Halotia branconii CENA392: one gene and its partner. Each later gene encodes a partner of the first gene's protein in a complex. Links are inferred from orthologs where the notes say so. Each region holds a gene or a part of one and is shown in the gene's direction. Other genes may lie near its edges.

Region 1 (6,409 bases):
ACTACTCGTTCTCCCCGTCCAGGAGAAATCGAAGGCAAAAATTATTACTTTATTAGTCGCAGCAAGTTTGAACAGTTGATTGCTAAAGGCGAATTTTTAGAATGGGCGGAATTTGCTGGTAACTATTACGGTACTCTCCGTGAAACTGTACTTAATCAAGTTCGCTCAGGCAAGTTGGTAGTGCTAGAAATCGAACTAGAAGGGGCAAGACAAATCCGTACTTTTTTTCCTCATGTTCTCAGCATTTTTATTCTACCGCCTGACTTTGATGAATTAGAGAAACGGATACGCGGTCGTGGTCAAGATTCTGAAGAAGCGATCGCCCGTCGTCTATGCCGTGCCAAAGAAGAAGTGAAAGCAGCAGGTGAGTTTGATATTAAAGTTGTCAATGATAATTTTGAAACTGCTCTCAATGCGATAGAAACAGCTTTATTTAATTCCAATTCCTGAAAACCACAATCAAGCCGTTTTTATAATCAAGTTAATGAAAATATAGCCAATTTGCTTAATTGTCAATAACTTAAGTATTATAAATAATTAGGCATAAGGTATCAATGAATAGTAAAAAATTATTAATTACTAATACCCTATGCCCAATTAACAGAAAACAGAAGTTTAATTAGCCAAATAGTCCTTGAATAATTCCCAAATTGCTAGTCAACAAATACGCGACTACTGCTCCACCAATACCACCAATTAAGAAAGAACTAGCAAAGTGATTCCAGCTTTCTTTGGAGTTAAAAGCATCTACTGGAGGATTCGGTACTGTAACACTAGCAAGTGCTTTAGGAGGATTGCTATTAGCGTACAAGGATAGACAAGCGGTGAGAACTATAACTAAACCGATTGCTGATAATACACCAGCTAAGTTGGCATTAACTGTATTCCGCAGAGGCCCCAATTTAGCAAAGGGGCCAAACAGCAAATAGCCATGAGCCATGCCAACTTCTAGCCCACGTCTAGAAGGATTCAGGCCTGGGCGATAAGCGGGTAAGTTATTAATGAACCACTTGACTAAGGGAGAAGAATTAACCGGGGTCTCTAGGTTGCCTTGCTGAGGATCACGTCCTGCTGAAGTAACAACCTCCCGATTTCTAGGATCGCTGGGGAGATCTTTGGATGCATCTACTGCTTGCGCCATAATTTTTATGTTTCCCTCTAAGATTAGAATGGTGGCATTTTTATATTAGTAATATTTGTGGATCAAGTTACCTTTTAGCTCATAAGTTTAGAAAAATTAATTTAGCAGCTTTCAAAAAAATGAAACTCGTTAACTGTTTTAAGCATTACGAGTTTCAAAAAATTATTTTTATCACCTAATTAAGTGATAGTTTCACCTAATTAGGCTGAGTCAACTAACCAGTCAATTTTAGGCAAAAGACAATTAATTCAACTATCTTTAAAATCCTATTTTCTACCTATGGAAGTGGATGGAAAAGTAGGTCTGGGAAAAAACGGTTGAACTCAATCAAAATACCTGCTGTAATTGTCAGCCATATAGTAGCTGCTACTGGCGCTGTGGAAATAAATTTAACCAAATAAGATGATTGGTCGCCTTTGTCCGCCATGAATTTAGTCTCCAAAAAATGAATCAGTTAAGATGAATTAGCGGGGAGAAACAGGGATTTCGGAATCTTTAGCTGTTAACTCACCCGACAAGAACTCTTTAAGTGCAGCCGCAGGCCAAGCAAAGCCTGTGGAAATGATCGATAGTGCCAAACCAAGATCGATTTGGATTTCTTTTTGTTCGGTATCTGATTGCTTTTTAATTGCTTGCAAGTAGGAACGGCCTACCCAACCAATCCAACCTGTAATATATAAAAAGAGAATACTGGGGATGAGGAAGTCGCCAGCGCGGTCAAGACGACCATCAACAATCAAGTGAGGATAACCCTCAGGACCGCATAGCGCCTGAGAATAACGCTCAAACCGCTTTCTCCCTGATTGGGGATCAGCGGTGGTATTACGGGCATTTTTTGCTAGCTCTTGAAAAGCGGGAGAGTCTTGACAGGGTACAAGGTTAGCTCCTAGCGCTTGTGCGGGGGGAGCAAAATTGCACCAAAGACAAATCCCTAAAATCAAAGCAAACAATCGTCGCATGGAGTTGTTTCCTTTTATTACAAAACACAAAGTTTCTTGTACAAAACGAAGCGGCTTGTACAATCTTTATTTACATAACTAGCAAGTCATCATACTCTTGCGTGGGAATCGAGTAAAGTTTAAGTAAATAAAAGTTAAAGCTTCTCAAACAAGTCCTTAGTTGGCAAAACCCTAGAATGGCAATCGTTTTAGCAATAGAAACCAGCTGTGATGAAACTGCCGTCGCAATTGTTAATAATCGTCAAGTTTGCAGTAGTATTGTTGCTTCACAAATTCCAGTGCATCAGCAATATGGTGGAGTAGTGCCAGAAGTGGCATCTCGCCAGCATTTAGAAACGATCAATTGGGCGATCGCCCAAGCAATGGAGCAAGCACAATTAAACTGGGGGCAAATTGATGGAATTGCTGCCACTTGTGCCCCTGGACTGGTGGGAGCGCTTTTAGTAGGCTTAACGGCAGCAAAAACCCTGGCAATTTTACACAACAAACCATTTTTAGGAGTTCACCACCTTGAAGGTCACATTTACGCGACTTACTTGAGTGAGACAACTTTAGATCCCCCTTTTCTTAGCTTACTGGTTTCAGGCGGACATACAAGCTTGATTTACGTTAAAAACTGTGGTGATTACAAAACTTTAGGCCAAACCCGTGATGATGCGGCAGGTGAAGCTTTTGATAAAGTAGCCCGGTTGTTAAAGCTAGGTTATCCTGGCGGGCCAATAATTGATCATTTAGCACAAGCAGGTAATTCCCAAGCCTTTGCCTTGCCAGAAGGTAAAGTTTCACTACCCGGTGGAGGATATCATCCCTACGATGCAAGTTTTAGTGGTTTGAAGACAGCGGTGCTGCGTTTAGTAGAGCGGTTAGAAAAAGATGGTGGACAAGTGCCAGTAGCAGATGTAGCGGCTAGCTTCCAAGAAACAGTAGCGCGATCGCTAACTAAAAGAGCGATCGCCTGTGCCCTAGATTATAATCTCAACACCATTGCTGTGGGTGGAGGAGTAGCGGCTAACAGCGGTCTGAGAAAAAACTTACAAGTTGCCGCTGCCAAGCATAATTTACGTGTCTTGTTTCCTCCCCTAAAATACTGTACTGATAATGCCGCCATGATTGCCTGTGCCGCCGCTGATCATTTATCCCTCGGTCATACATCTCCCATCACCCTAGGCGTTGAATCTCGATTAGCTCTGACTCAGGTGATGAAGTTATATCAATCTAATTGACATCCAAAGTAATTCGTACGCCCCTGACCACTGACTACTGACCACTAACCACTGACTCTTGAACACTAACTATCGACAGTATGTGACTAGCAACCGCCTCTGGCTGCTCTAACATTGCCAAGTGTCCACAATCAGGAATTTCGATTACATTGTCTCCAGAGTATTGAAACAGTCGATGAAAGCTAGCCAAATGGCGGACATATTTGGGTTCCATGACTTTATCGTTAGCACCAGCCAAAAAATAAACTGGCTGTTGAAGTTGAGACACAAGTTGAGGTAAACGGTTGACTTCTTCCTCGGTTGTAGAGTCTAACAATGTTCCCAAAGAAGCCTCCGGGTCAGCTACGACGAAATCAATCACTCGCTGACGCGCCCAATAGCGCTCCAAAGGACGAGCTACACTGGCTTTGGTAAATAACAAATCAATCAGAGGCATCTGAGATAACCAGCGTGGACGCAGTTGTAAAAATCGCTGCCCCATTGCCCGAAATTGCTCAAAAGCTTCTTTAAGATAAATGCCACCACCTGCGTTAATACAGATCACCCCTTTTATACACTCTGGCATTTGAGTTGCTGTCCACAAAGCGATCGTGCCTCCTAAGGAGTGCCCAATCAGCCAAGCACTGTGAATATTTAGCTGTTGCAGAAGAGTTACCAAATCTTGAGCGTATGCAGCCGGAGTATAAAGAGAATCAACGGATGAGTTAAGCGCACTACCAAATTTGACAGTTAAGTCAAAAGAAGTTTGTGTCCGATTAGAATCAGTTTCTGGCAATGATTGAGATTCACCAAAACCACGCAAATCATACGATAGGCACTGCAAATCAGTTGATAGGCGGGAAATCACAGGTTGCCAGTATCCACGGCTATTTAACCAGCCATGAATAAATACTAAAGCGTGAGGGCAGGAGGTGGGAGCCGTAAGCTCGTATGCGTGTGGAACGCCTAGGATTTCAATGGTTGCCATACTTAATATCGTACCCTTAAGAAGGGGTAAGACTAAAATATGGAATTTAAAAAGGATAAATACTGAATTTTTTTATACTTCATCCTTTAGATCATTTACCCAAAAGCCTTTGACGCACTCCTTCAGCAATTTTGTGTCCCAAATACTCAGGAATCAAGCTTTCATTCGGCCCTAATAAATAGAGAATAAGACGTGTACGCCCACGCCAAACCAACAAATTGGCATTGACTACTAGCAAATCTTCTTGCCAAATGGCGTACATTACTTTATAAAACAACCCTGGTTGATTATCCGCTTCAATCACCAGAGCTGGGAGATGAAATACTGGGTCAACATAAAACTCTGTCTGTACTTGTTCTAAGCCAGTATCAAGGTTAAATTCTACTGCCAGCATTTCTTCTACTTCAAACCGCCCTCCTAAAGCCTCACGAATAGCGCGGCAGACATTTTCTGCGGTTTTCTCAGTTAAGGCTTTACTGCCACGAGATACTAATAGTTTGATAAAAACCAACATTGGCGGTCGAATCTGACCATACAGGCTCAGACCGTGAATAGTCAGCCCATAAGCCGCCAGCACACCAAAAATATCACTCAGGAGAAACGACTGATTGCGGTAAGCAAAGTGTAAAGCACTTTTGCTTCCTTCCGGCTTTAACTCTATAACAGCGCGTCTGGTTTTATAGAGCCGATAGGCTAGCCGTAGATTTTGTAGTTGAATCTCACTACTTACAAACTGCTCATAAAACTGGGGAAACGCTCGATTAAAGCGCTTTAAAAGTTCCAGTGTCGAAGATTTTAAACCAGAAGCCATCGTTGGGGTAAGACTCGCTTGCTTTCGTCACCAGCGAACTGGAGACTGAGGACTGAGAACTGAGAATTAGGGACTAGGGAAGGGAATAGGGACTAAGGACTAGGGATTAAATTTTTTCCCATGCCCAATGCCCAATGCCCCATATATAATTGACTCTCATATTTTCGTCTTTTGGGGAATTTCTCCTAGGCTTTACAACAAAATGCTAAAGTTGAAAATGATTGGTGTGAAACACGCTGCGAATGCTGTTGCCATCGGGAATCCCAAAAACACCTGAAGAAATTTAAGTGTAAGGGTAATTTGAATGGTAGTAGCTTTTGTAAGACGTGAATCAACCACTCAAATAGAGTGGCAACCAATTCAGTTATACTACCCGAACCACGTTGGCATGGGTTTTTGGAAAACTTGGTTTAGTACTCCTGAATCTTTAACGACAAGTAAGACTACTTCCTTTGAAGAGCATACAGCAGCATCTGTGGGCAATAGCCCCAATAACATTAGCGAAACTTCATCTAAAGAGGCTCGCATTGTTTTTAGTACCGAGCGAGATCTTGATCTGTATGAACTAGAAGAACTCTGTGATGCAGTTGGCTGGTCGCGTCGTCCTTTGAGAAAAGTGAAAAAAGCCATAGAGCATAGTTTTTTGGTAGCCTCCATGTGGCAGGTGCGAGGAAACCAAAGACGGCTCATTGGTTTTGCCCGTGCTACTTCAGATCATGCTTTTAATGCCACTATTTGGGATGTGGTAGTTCACCCAGATTTTCAAAGTAAAGGACTGGGAAAGGCATTGATGAAATATGTACTCAAAAAACTCAGAAGTGAAGAAATTAGCAACGTTACTCTTTTTGCTGATCCCCATGTTGTAGATTTCTACAGAAGTATGGGTTTCATGTCAGACCCCGAAGGCATCAAAGGTATGTTTTGGTATCCCCACTAAATTTTGTATATAAATAAAGAGTAGGTCGCTGTTAAAAAAACTTAGCTAATCTGATAAATTGGGAGTAAATCTGGTGATAGCGAACATGTTTCCCTACATAGCCCACCCATCCAGCAGCACAATTTTAAATAGTGATAGCCAAGCAGGCTCAGGGAACTAAACCCTTATAATCCTACATAGCCCACCTATCCAGCAGCACAATTTTAGATAGTGATAGTGAAGTAATTAATTGTATGTTAGAAAATTAGTAAATATTTCTAAAATCTGATATAATTAAATAGCTTCTGTGAGAAATACCACCTTTGGTAAACCATCGCAAAGTAGAATTAATTTATCCGGGATGTAGCGCAGCTTGGTAGCGCGCCTGCTTT
Region 2 (5,889 bases), 2.0 Mb from region 1 along the record:
TAATATGCTACGGCAATAAGTGCGTCAGAAATTAAGTGTAACCACACTAAATTTGTCTGCCATAAATAGCAATGTCCATGTGGGATAAATGATCCTGAACTAAATAAATTACTCCATAATTCTGACATAGGTTTTAAGATAGGCATTCTCAATTTTTGATCGCATATAAACTCAGCTAATTAGCAAACAAAATTAGATGTTTCAACTGAAGTTATGAGGTAAATTTGTGGTTAATAACTCCTGATTTTACTTGTGGAAAATATTTATTTATCAGTTGGGCGTATTATTTCTAACATAGCTGAATGATATAGGAATCCGATTTGATTTGGTGAAATTACTTGCGTGGGCGGGGAACAGGAAACAGGGAACAAGAATCTTTGAGGTGTACTGAATTTTTTCAAAAATAAAAAAAGTAGCAAGTTAATACACTACTCTTTAATACTAAAAAATTCAGACAGCAAAAAGCGATCGCTCATCCCAAATTACAGTTTATTGGTTCAGGCGATCGTCCCAATAACTATATAATTCGTAACTATTTGCTTTTCAGTTCAATATAATTATTCTCATTTTACAGTTTTACACCTGGAACCACGCTGTTAAAGCCACCGCCAAAGCATCAGCAGCATCATCTGGCTGGGGAATTTCTGCTAAATTTAACTCCCGCGCCACCGCATCTTGAACTTCTGATTTATCTGCATTACCGTAGCCTGTTAAAGCTTGTTTGATTTGAGCAGGAGTAAATTCTATATATGGTAAATTATGTTGCGCTAAAGTCAACATAACTACACCTCTTGCTTGTGCCACGAGGATTGTACTTGACATACGATAGAAAAACAATTTCTCGATCGCAACCAAATCTGGTTGTAATTCTTGAATCAGGGTGTGTAAATCGTCAAATATTGTACATAGGCGTTGTCCCATTTCTGCATCTGCCGATGTCCGAATTACGCCAAAATCTAGCATATTGACTGCTGTGTTTTGTCCTTTAGTAGCAGCCTGTGTACAGTTAATTGCTCCAAATCCTAAAATTGCCAGTCCTGGATCTAGTCCTAAAATTCGTTTTTCCATTAAACTCACTTTTATCAAGTCAGGGTACTGTTTTATGGGGAACACTGGCAACTTTAACGACTCACTTTTAATCTAATCACACAGAAAAATTTAATAATGTGCCACTTGGTGTTAAAACCAGGTAGTGTACATTTTCTGTTAATCATTAGTTTGTTCCCCCCTGCTCCCAATTAGGTATGTCAATCGGTTTTCTTAGACAAGCCCTCAACACTTTGCAAAAACGGTCACGTAGTCGAACTTCCTATCGGGTCAACCAGTGGTTCAAATGGTTATCCCCTGGACTCTCTGTCAAACGTTGGTTGTTGATTAGTGTTGGAGGTGTACTGCTAGCTAGTTTGGGGTTAGCTATTTGGATTAAGCTCACCCCGATTTTTTGGATGATTGAGTTGGTTAAGGGTTTTTTAGGAGTGATTACTGACCTCTTACCCAACTATATCAGTGGGCCTTTAGTGCTGCTTGGCGGCTTGCTGTTGCTGCTGTGGGGGCAAACTCGCACCGTCAGTTCAATTACTAAGGTATTAAGACCAGAAGGTGAAGAAGAACTAATTGATGTCCTGCTGGCTTATCGGCGATTATATAGAGGGCCAAAAATCGTCGTGATTGGTGGAGGTACAGGACTTTCTACCTTACTGAGAGGACTCAAAACATACAGTGCTAATATTACTGCAATTGTAACTGTAGCTGATGATGGTGGGTCTTCTGGAAGGTTACGCCAAGAATTTGGAGTTTTACCACCAGGGGATATTCGTAATTGTTTGGCAGCTTTAGCAGATGAAGAAAAGTTATTAACAGAATTATTTCAATATCGCTTTCGGGCTGGGGATGGATTGACAGGTCACAGTTTTGGTAACTTGTTTTTAACGGCAATGAGTGATATTACTGGCGACTTAGAACGGGCAGTTGCAGCCAGTTCTAAAGTGCTAGCCGTGCGCGGGCAAGTTTTGCCAGCAACTTTGAGTGATGTTCGTCTTTGGGCAGAATTAGCTGATGGTCGCCGGATTGAGGGCGAGTCAAGTATTCCCAAAGCGGGGGGAAAAGTTGTCAAAATTGGCTGCATTCCTGCTAATCCTCCAGCAGTACCAGCAGCTATTAAGGCAATTAAAGAAGCCGATTACATTATTATTGGCCCAGGTAGTCTTTATACGAGCTTAATTCCTAATTTACTTGTACCAGAAATTGCCGATGCGATCGCTGCGACACAAGCCCCACGTATCTATGTCTGCAATATCATGACCCAACCGGGAGAAACTCAAGGATACACAGTTGCTGACCACATCAGAGCAATAGATACTGCTTGCGGGCATAGACAGCTTTTTGATGCTGTATTAGTACATAAAAAATCTCCCTCTGAGCAATCACTCATCCGCTACGCCCAACAAAACTCCCATCCTGTCTTCTTAGATAGAGAAGCTGTCTCTTTATTAGGGCGACGGATTGTGCCAGCGAATATCTTATATGAAGACGAAACAGGTTTTGTACGTCACAATCCCCAAAAACTAGCACAAGTTTTGTTACGTTGGTACAGTAGAACTCATCACAAAACTCGCGATGGGAAATGAAAATATTTCTTGCAGATGCACAAGCGACGCTACGTTTAGGAATGACTCTTGGTCAAAATCTTAGTGTCGGTAGTGTCATCTTGCTAGAGGGTGATTTAGGCGCTGGCAAAACTACATTAGTACAAGGTATTGGACAAGGTTTAGCTATCAGCGAACCAATTGTTAGCCCTACTTTTACTCTGATTAATGAGTATACCGAAGGACGCTTACCGCTTTACCATTTGGATTTATATCGCTTAGAACCACAAGAGGTTTTAGCCTTAAACCTAGAAACTTACTGGGAAGGTCTTGAGGTAATGCCAGGTATTGTAGCGATTGAGTGGGCTGAACGAATGCCCTGTAAGCCTCATGTTTATCTCAACGTGCATTTGACTTATGGAGATGAGGGCGATCGTCAAGCTGAAATTATACCTTTTAATTGTGTCATCAGTGAATTTATTACTACCATTTGAGTATTTTTTCTGAAGTTGGGAAAAAATACTGTCTGATATTTAAATTAGCATCTGATGATTATGAATGACTGAATTTGGATGCAATGGGTTATTGAATTTATGAGGCTGAATAGACAAATCGCCCCACACCGCATCATTAACTGACTAATACTATCAGTGTCATACCCAAGAGATCCTAACTTGATTACAGCACTACAAAATTTTCACCGATAGTCGAGGGAGGATTCCACACTCGTTCTATCTACCGCTACCACGCTCATCCACAAAATTCACTAACATTGTTGTCCTTATTATTCAGATTCAGAAATCAATGAAATACTGTTATTCGGTCACGATTGGCATCTACTAGTTTTCTGCCTGAGGTTAGCTATGATGGGTGAAGACATTGACTCAAAGCGTCTCAACAGAACAATACTCTTGCAGGTTATATCTCTTAATCCAGCAAACCGCCAAATTTTTAGAACACCTGCACTCAAAAAAAATATAATTTAACTGAGGATTGACATAAACTTGTCCTCTGGTGGATCATCTTGACTGTTAAGGCTCATAAATGAATTTCAGTTACCTAGTAATTATTGGTAATTTTTTTTCATCTACTTGTATCATGGTTGTGCTGATTAACTCATTGTTTTGATGTATCGGTAAATCAGTCCTCGACTTTATTTGAGCAGATGCTTGTTTGTCGATTATTAAACCGTTTTAACCAATAAACATCAGCTTTCTGGCAACATCACTTTTGTTACCAGAAGGTAGTCAAAAGTGTAAAAAACCCGTTTTAAGAGCCTAATAATTAAGTGCATATAAAGTTTTTATATGTATAAAACTGAATTTTCATAGAAAGTTGCCCGTTTACTTAACCCTATTAATTCTCTACAGTTTTTAGAGGAAAAATCCGGATAGTTAAGCACCAAAAGCTAGCCTAAAAAAGTTAAACAGTTACCGATTTCCGTATTTATCGTTTAACTTATGGTCATGCTTAGTATTCCCATAAGAGCTTGCGGATCTGCATACAAAAATGTATAAATCCTAAATTCATGAGATAAATTAATTATTTTTTTTTAAACTACAAGCTATTCTTATAGTGCTTTTCGCTTGTATGTAATACATTCCAGTCAGGAAAAGGAGCTAGGAACTAGAGGCTAGGGGCTAGAGTAGTGTATTTCATCAGTATAAATATTTATACTTATAAATAGTAGTAACGCTAGTCAGAAATCAAAGTTCAAAAAAAACCGAAATAAAATAGCAGTCCCATCTCCAGCTTTTGACACTGATGACAGAACTGCTATTTATTGTCAAATCTAAAATTTCTACTTATGTAATTACTTAATTCATACCGAAATAGATCATCTCGCACTAGGGTAAAGTGGCGACTGATCTATTTCTCCAACATGATTGAGAGGCCAAAAACGTACTATAGCGCGACCTATAATGTTCTCACGAGGAACAACACCCCAGCAGCGGCTATCATAGCTGCTGTTACGGTTATCACCTAGCACTAAGTACGAATTAGGTGGTATGGTTTCTGGCTTTGCTAAATAAGGTGGCTGCTGTCCTGATGTGCAAACATCAATTGCTGTGATTTGCTGTGAACTCAGGTATTTACCTTCTTGAAGGGGTTTTTTGTTGATATATACCTTACCATTCCTGAGTTCTACTATCTCTCCAGGTAACGCAATTATACGTTTGATAAAGGCATCTTGGTATTGCTCTTTTTGTAGCTCTTCTGTAGGTGAAAAAACTACAATATCTCCCCTTTGCGGTTCTGAAAACTTATACTTCAACTTATCAACAATAATTTTGTCTGCTTCCCACTGATTTGGGGTTCCGTGCAGTGTTGGCTCCATAGAACCAGAAGGAATCCAGCGAGCTTCAGCAACAAAAGTACGAATGCCTAGGGCTAGAACGATACTTAATACAACTGTTCTACCTAGCTCTGCGATCCAGGAATTATCGGGTTGTTGACTAGAGTTGTTATCAGACACTTGGTTTTGCATTAAATTACTGAAGTAAGGAAAAGCGTGGATATTCACTCACCTAAAGAGACTTTATATCTTGATCTTAGCGGCAGATATGTCGGTTTTTTGGTAACCCGACTTATAAGTTAAAAGTAAATTTTTTTTACCATTATGCAAAAAATTATTACCAAGAGTGCAACTAAGTTTAACCTAAAAGCATAGTTTTCTGTAACACATCGTTTCTTATTTGAAATATTATTAACTCCATGCCATCTCTAGAAAGTTTACTGATTCGCCACGCTCACATTATTCTACCTAATGGGGAATTGATGTTAGGAGATGTGCTAACGCACGATCGCCAGATCATCGAAGTTGCATCAGAAATTTCTACGACAACACCAACTACAGTAATTGACGCACAAGGGTTAACTTTGTTGCCAGGAGTTATAGATCCCCAAGTGCATTTCCGCGAACCTGGCTTAGAACACAAAGAAGACTTATTTACAGCCAGTTGTGCTTGTGCCAAAGGTGGAGTTACCTCCTTTTTGGAAATGCCCAACACTCGTCCTCTGACAACTACCCAACAAGCTTTAGACGACAAACTGCAACGTGCCTCTAACAAGTGTTTGGTTAATTATGGCTTTTTTATTGGGGCAACGACAGAAAATCTGCCAGATTTACTTTTAGCCAAACCAACACCGGGAATTAAGATTTTTATGGGGTCGATGCATGGTCAGCTGCTAGTTGATCAAGATGCAGCCTTAGAAGCAATATTTGCTCAAGGCAATCGCTTAATTGCTGTTCATGCCGAAGACCAAAGCAGAATTAACCAACGCCGCCAAGAATTTGCCGGGA

The links.
Region 2: the proteins of tsaD (region 1) and tsaE are in contact, whole or in part, in a crystal structure (PDB 6N9A), measured with the Thermotoga maritima proteins. The link is inferred for Halotia branconii CENA392 from one-to-one orthologs. Residues at the interface, in WP_004082750.1 of Thermotoga maritima: Cys10, Asp11, Arg49, His50, Leu82, Gly84, Gly135, Gly136, Glu154, Thr155, Leu156, Asp157, Asp158, Ser159, Glu162, Asp165, Lys166, Arg169, Leu170, Tyr175, Lys213, Thr214, Leu217, Tyr218, Gln221, Arg222, Asn324; in WP_004082108.1 of Thermotoga maritima: Leu37, Gly38, Lys46, Lys57, Val59, Lys60, Ser61, Thr63, Phe64, Thr65, Leu66, Met67, Val69, Pro71, Tyr82, Arg83, Leu84, Asp86, Asp88, Phe89, Asp93, Ile128, Asp130, Glu131, Arg134.

The regions. Positions count from the first base shown.
Region 1 is NZ_CP124543.1:2,312,798-2,319,206, reverse strand. Bases 1,380-4,299 are described here. They hold tsaD (tRNA (adenosine(37)-N6)-threonylcarbamoyltransferase complex transferase subunit TsaD), read left to right. Parts: upstream 1,380-2,276; coding sequence 2,277-3,323; downstream 3,324-4,299. Other genes in these bases: QI031_RS10195 (alpha/beta fold hydrolase), read right to left, coding at 3,358-4,290; QI031_RS10205 (Photosystem I reaction center subunit III), read right to left, coding at 1,606-2,100; psaJ (photosystem I reaction center subunit IX), read right to left, coding at 1,419-1,568. In the rest of the region: gmk (guanylate kinase), read left to right, coding at 1-450; QI031_RS10215 (photosystem I reaction center protein subunit XI), read right to left, coding at 620-1,141; QI031_RS10190 (hypothetical protein), read right to left, coding at 4,382-5,101; QI031_RS10185 (GNAT family N-acetyltransferase), read left to right, coding at 5,490-6,038.
Region 2 is NZ_CP124543.1:4,311,470-4,317,358, forward strand. What follows is about bases 1,352-4,351. They hold tsaE (tRNA (adenosine(37)-N6)-threonylcarbamoyltransferase complex ATPase subunit type 1 TsaE), read left to right. Parts: upstream 1,352-2,623; coding sequence 2,624-3,079; downstream 3,080-4,351. Other genes in these bases: QI031_RS18995 (gluconeogenesis factor YvcK family protein), read left to right, coding at 1,352-2,627. Also shown: QI031_RS18985 (hybrid sensor histidine kinase/response regulator), read right to left, coding at 1-128; crossover junction endodeoxyribonuclease RuvC, read right to left, coding at 577-1,068; more of QI031_RS18995, read left to right, coding at 1,245-1,351; lepB (signal peptidase I), read right to left, coding at 4,423-5,073; QI031_RS19010 (dihydroorotase), read left to right, coding at 5,301-5,889. UniProt on the Escherichia coli protein: Required for the formation of a threonylcarbamoyl group on adenosine at position 37 (t(6)A37) in tRNAs that read codons beginning with adenine.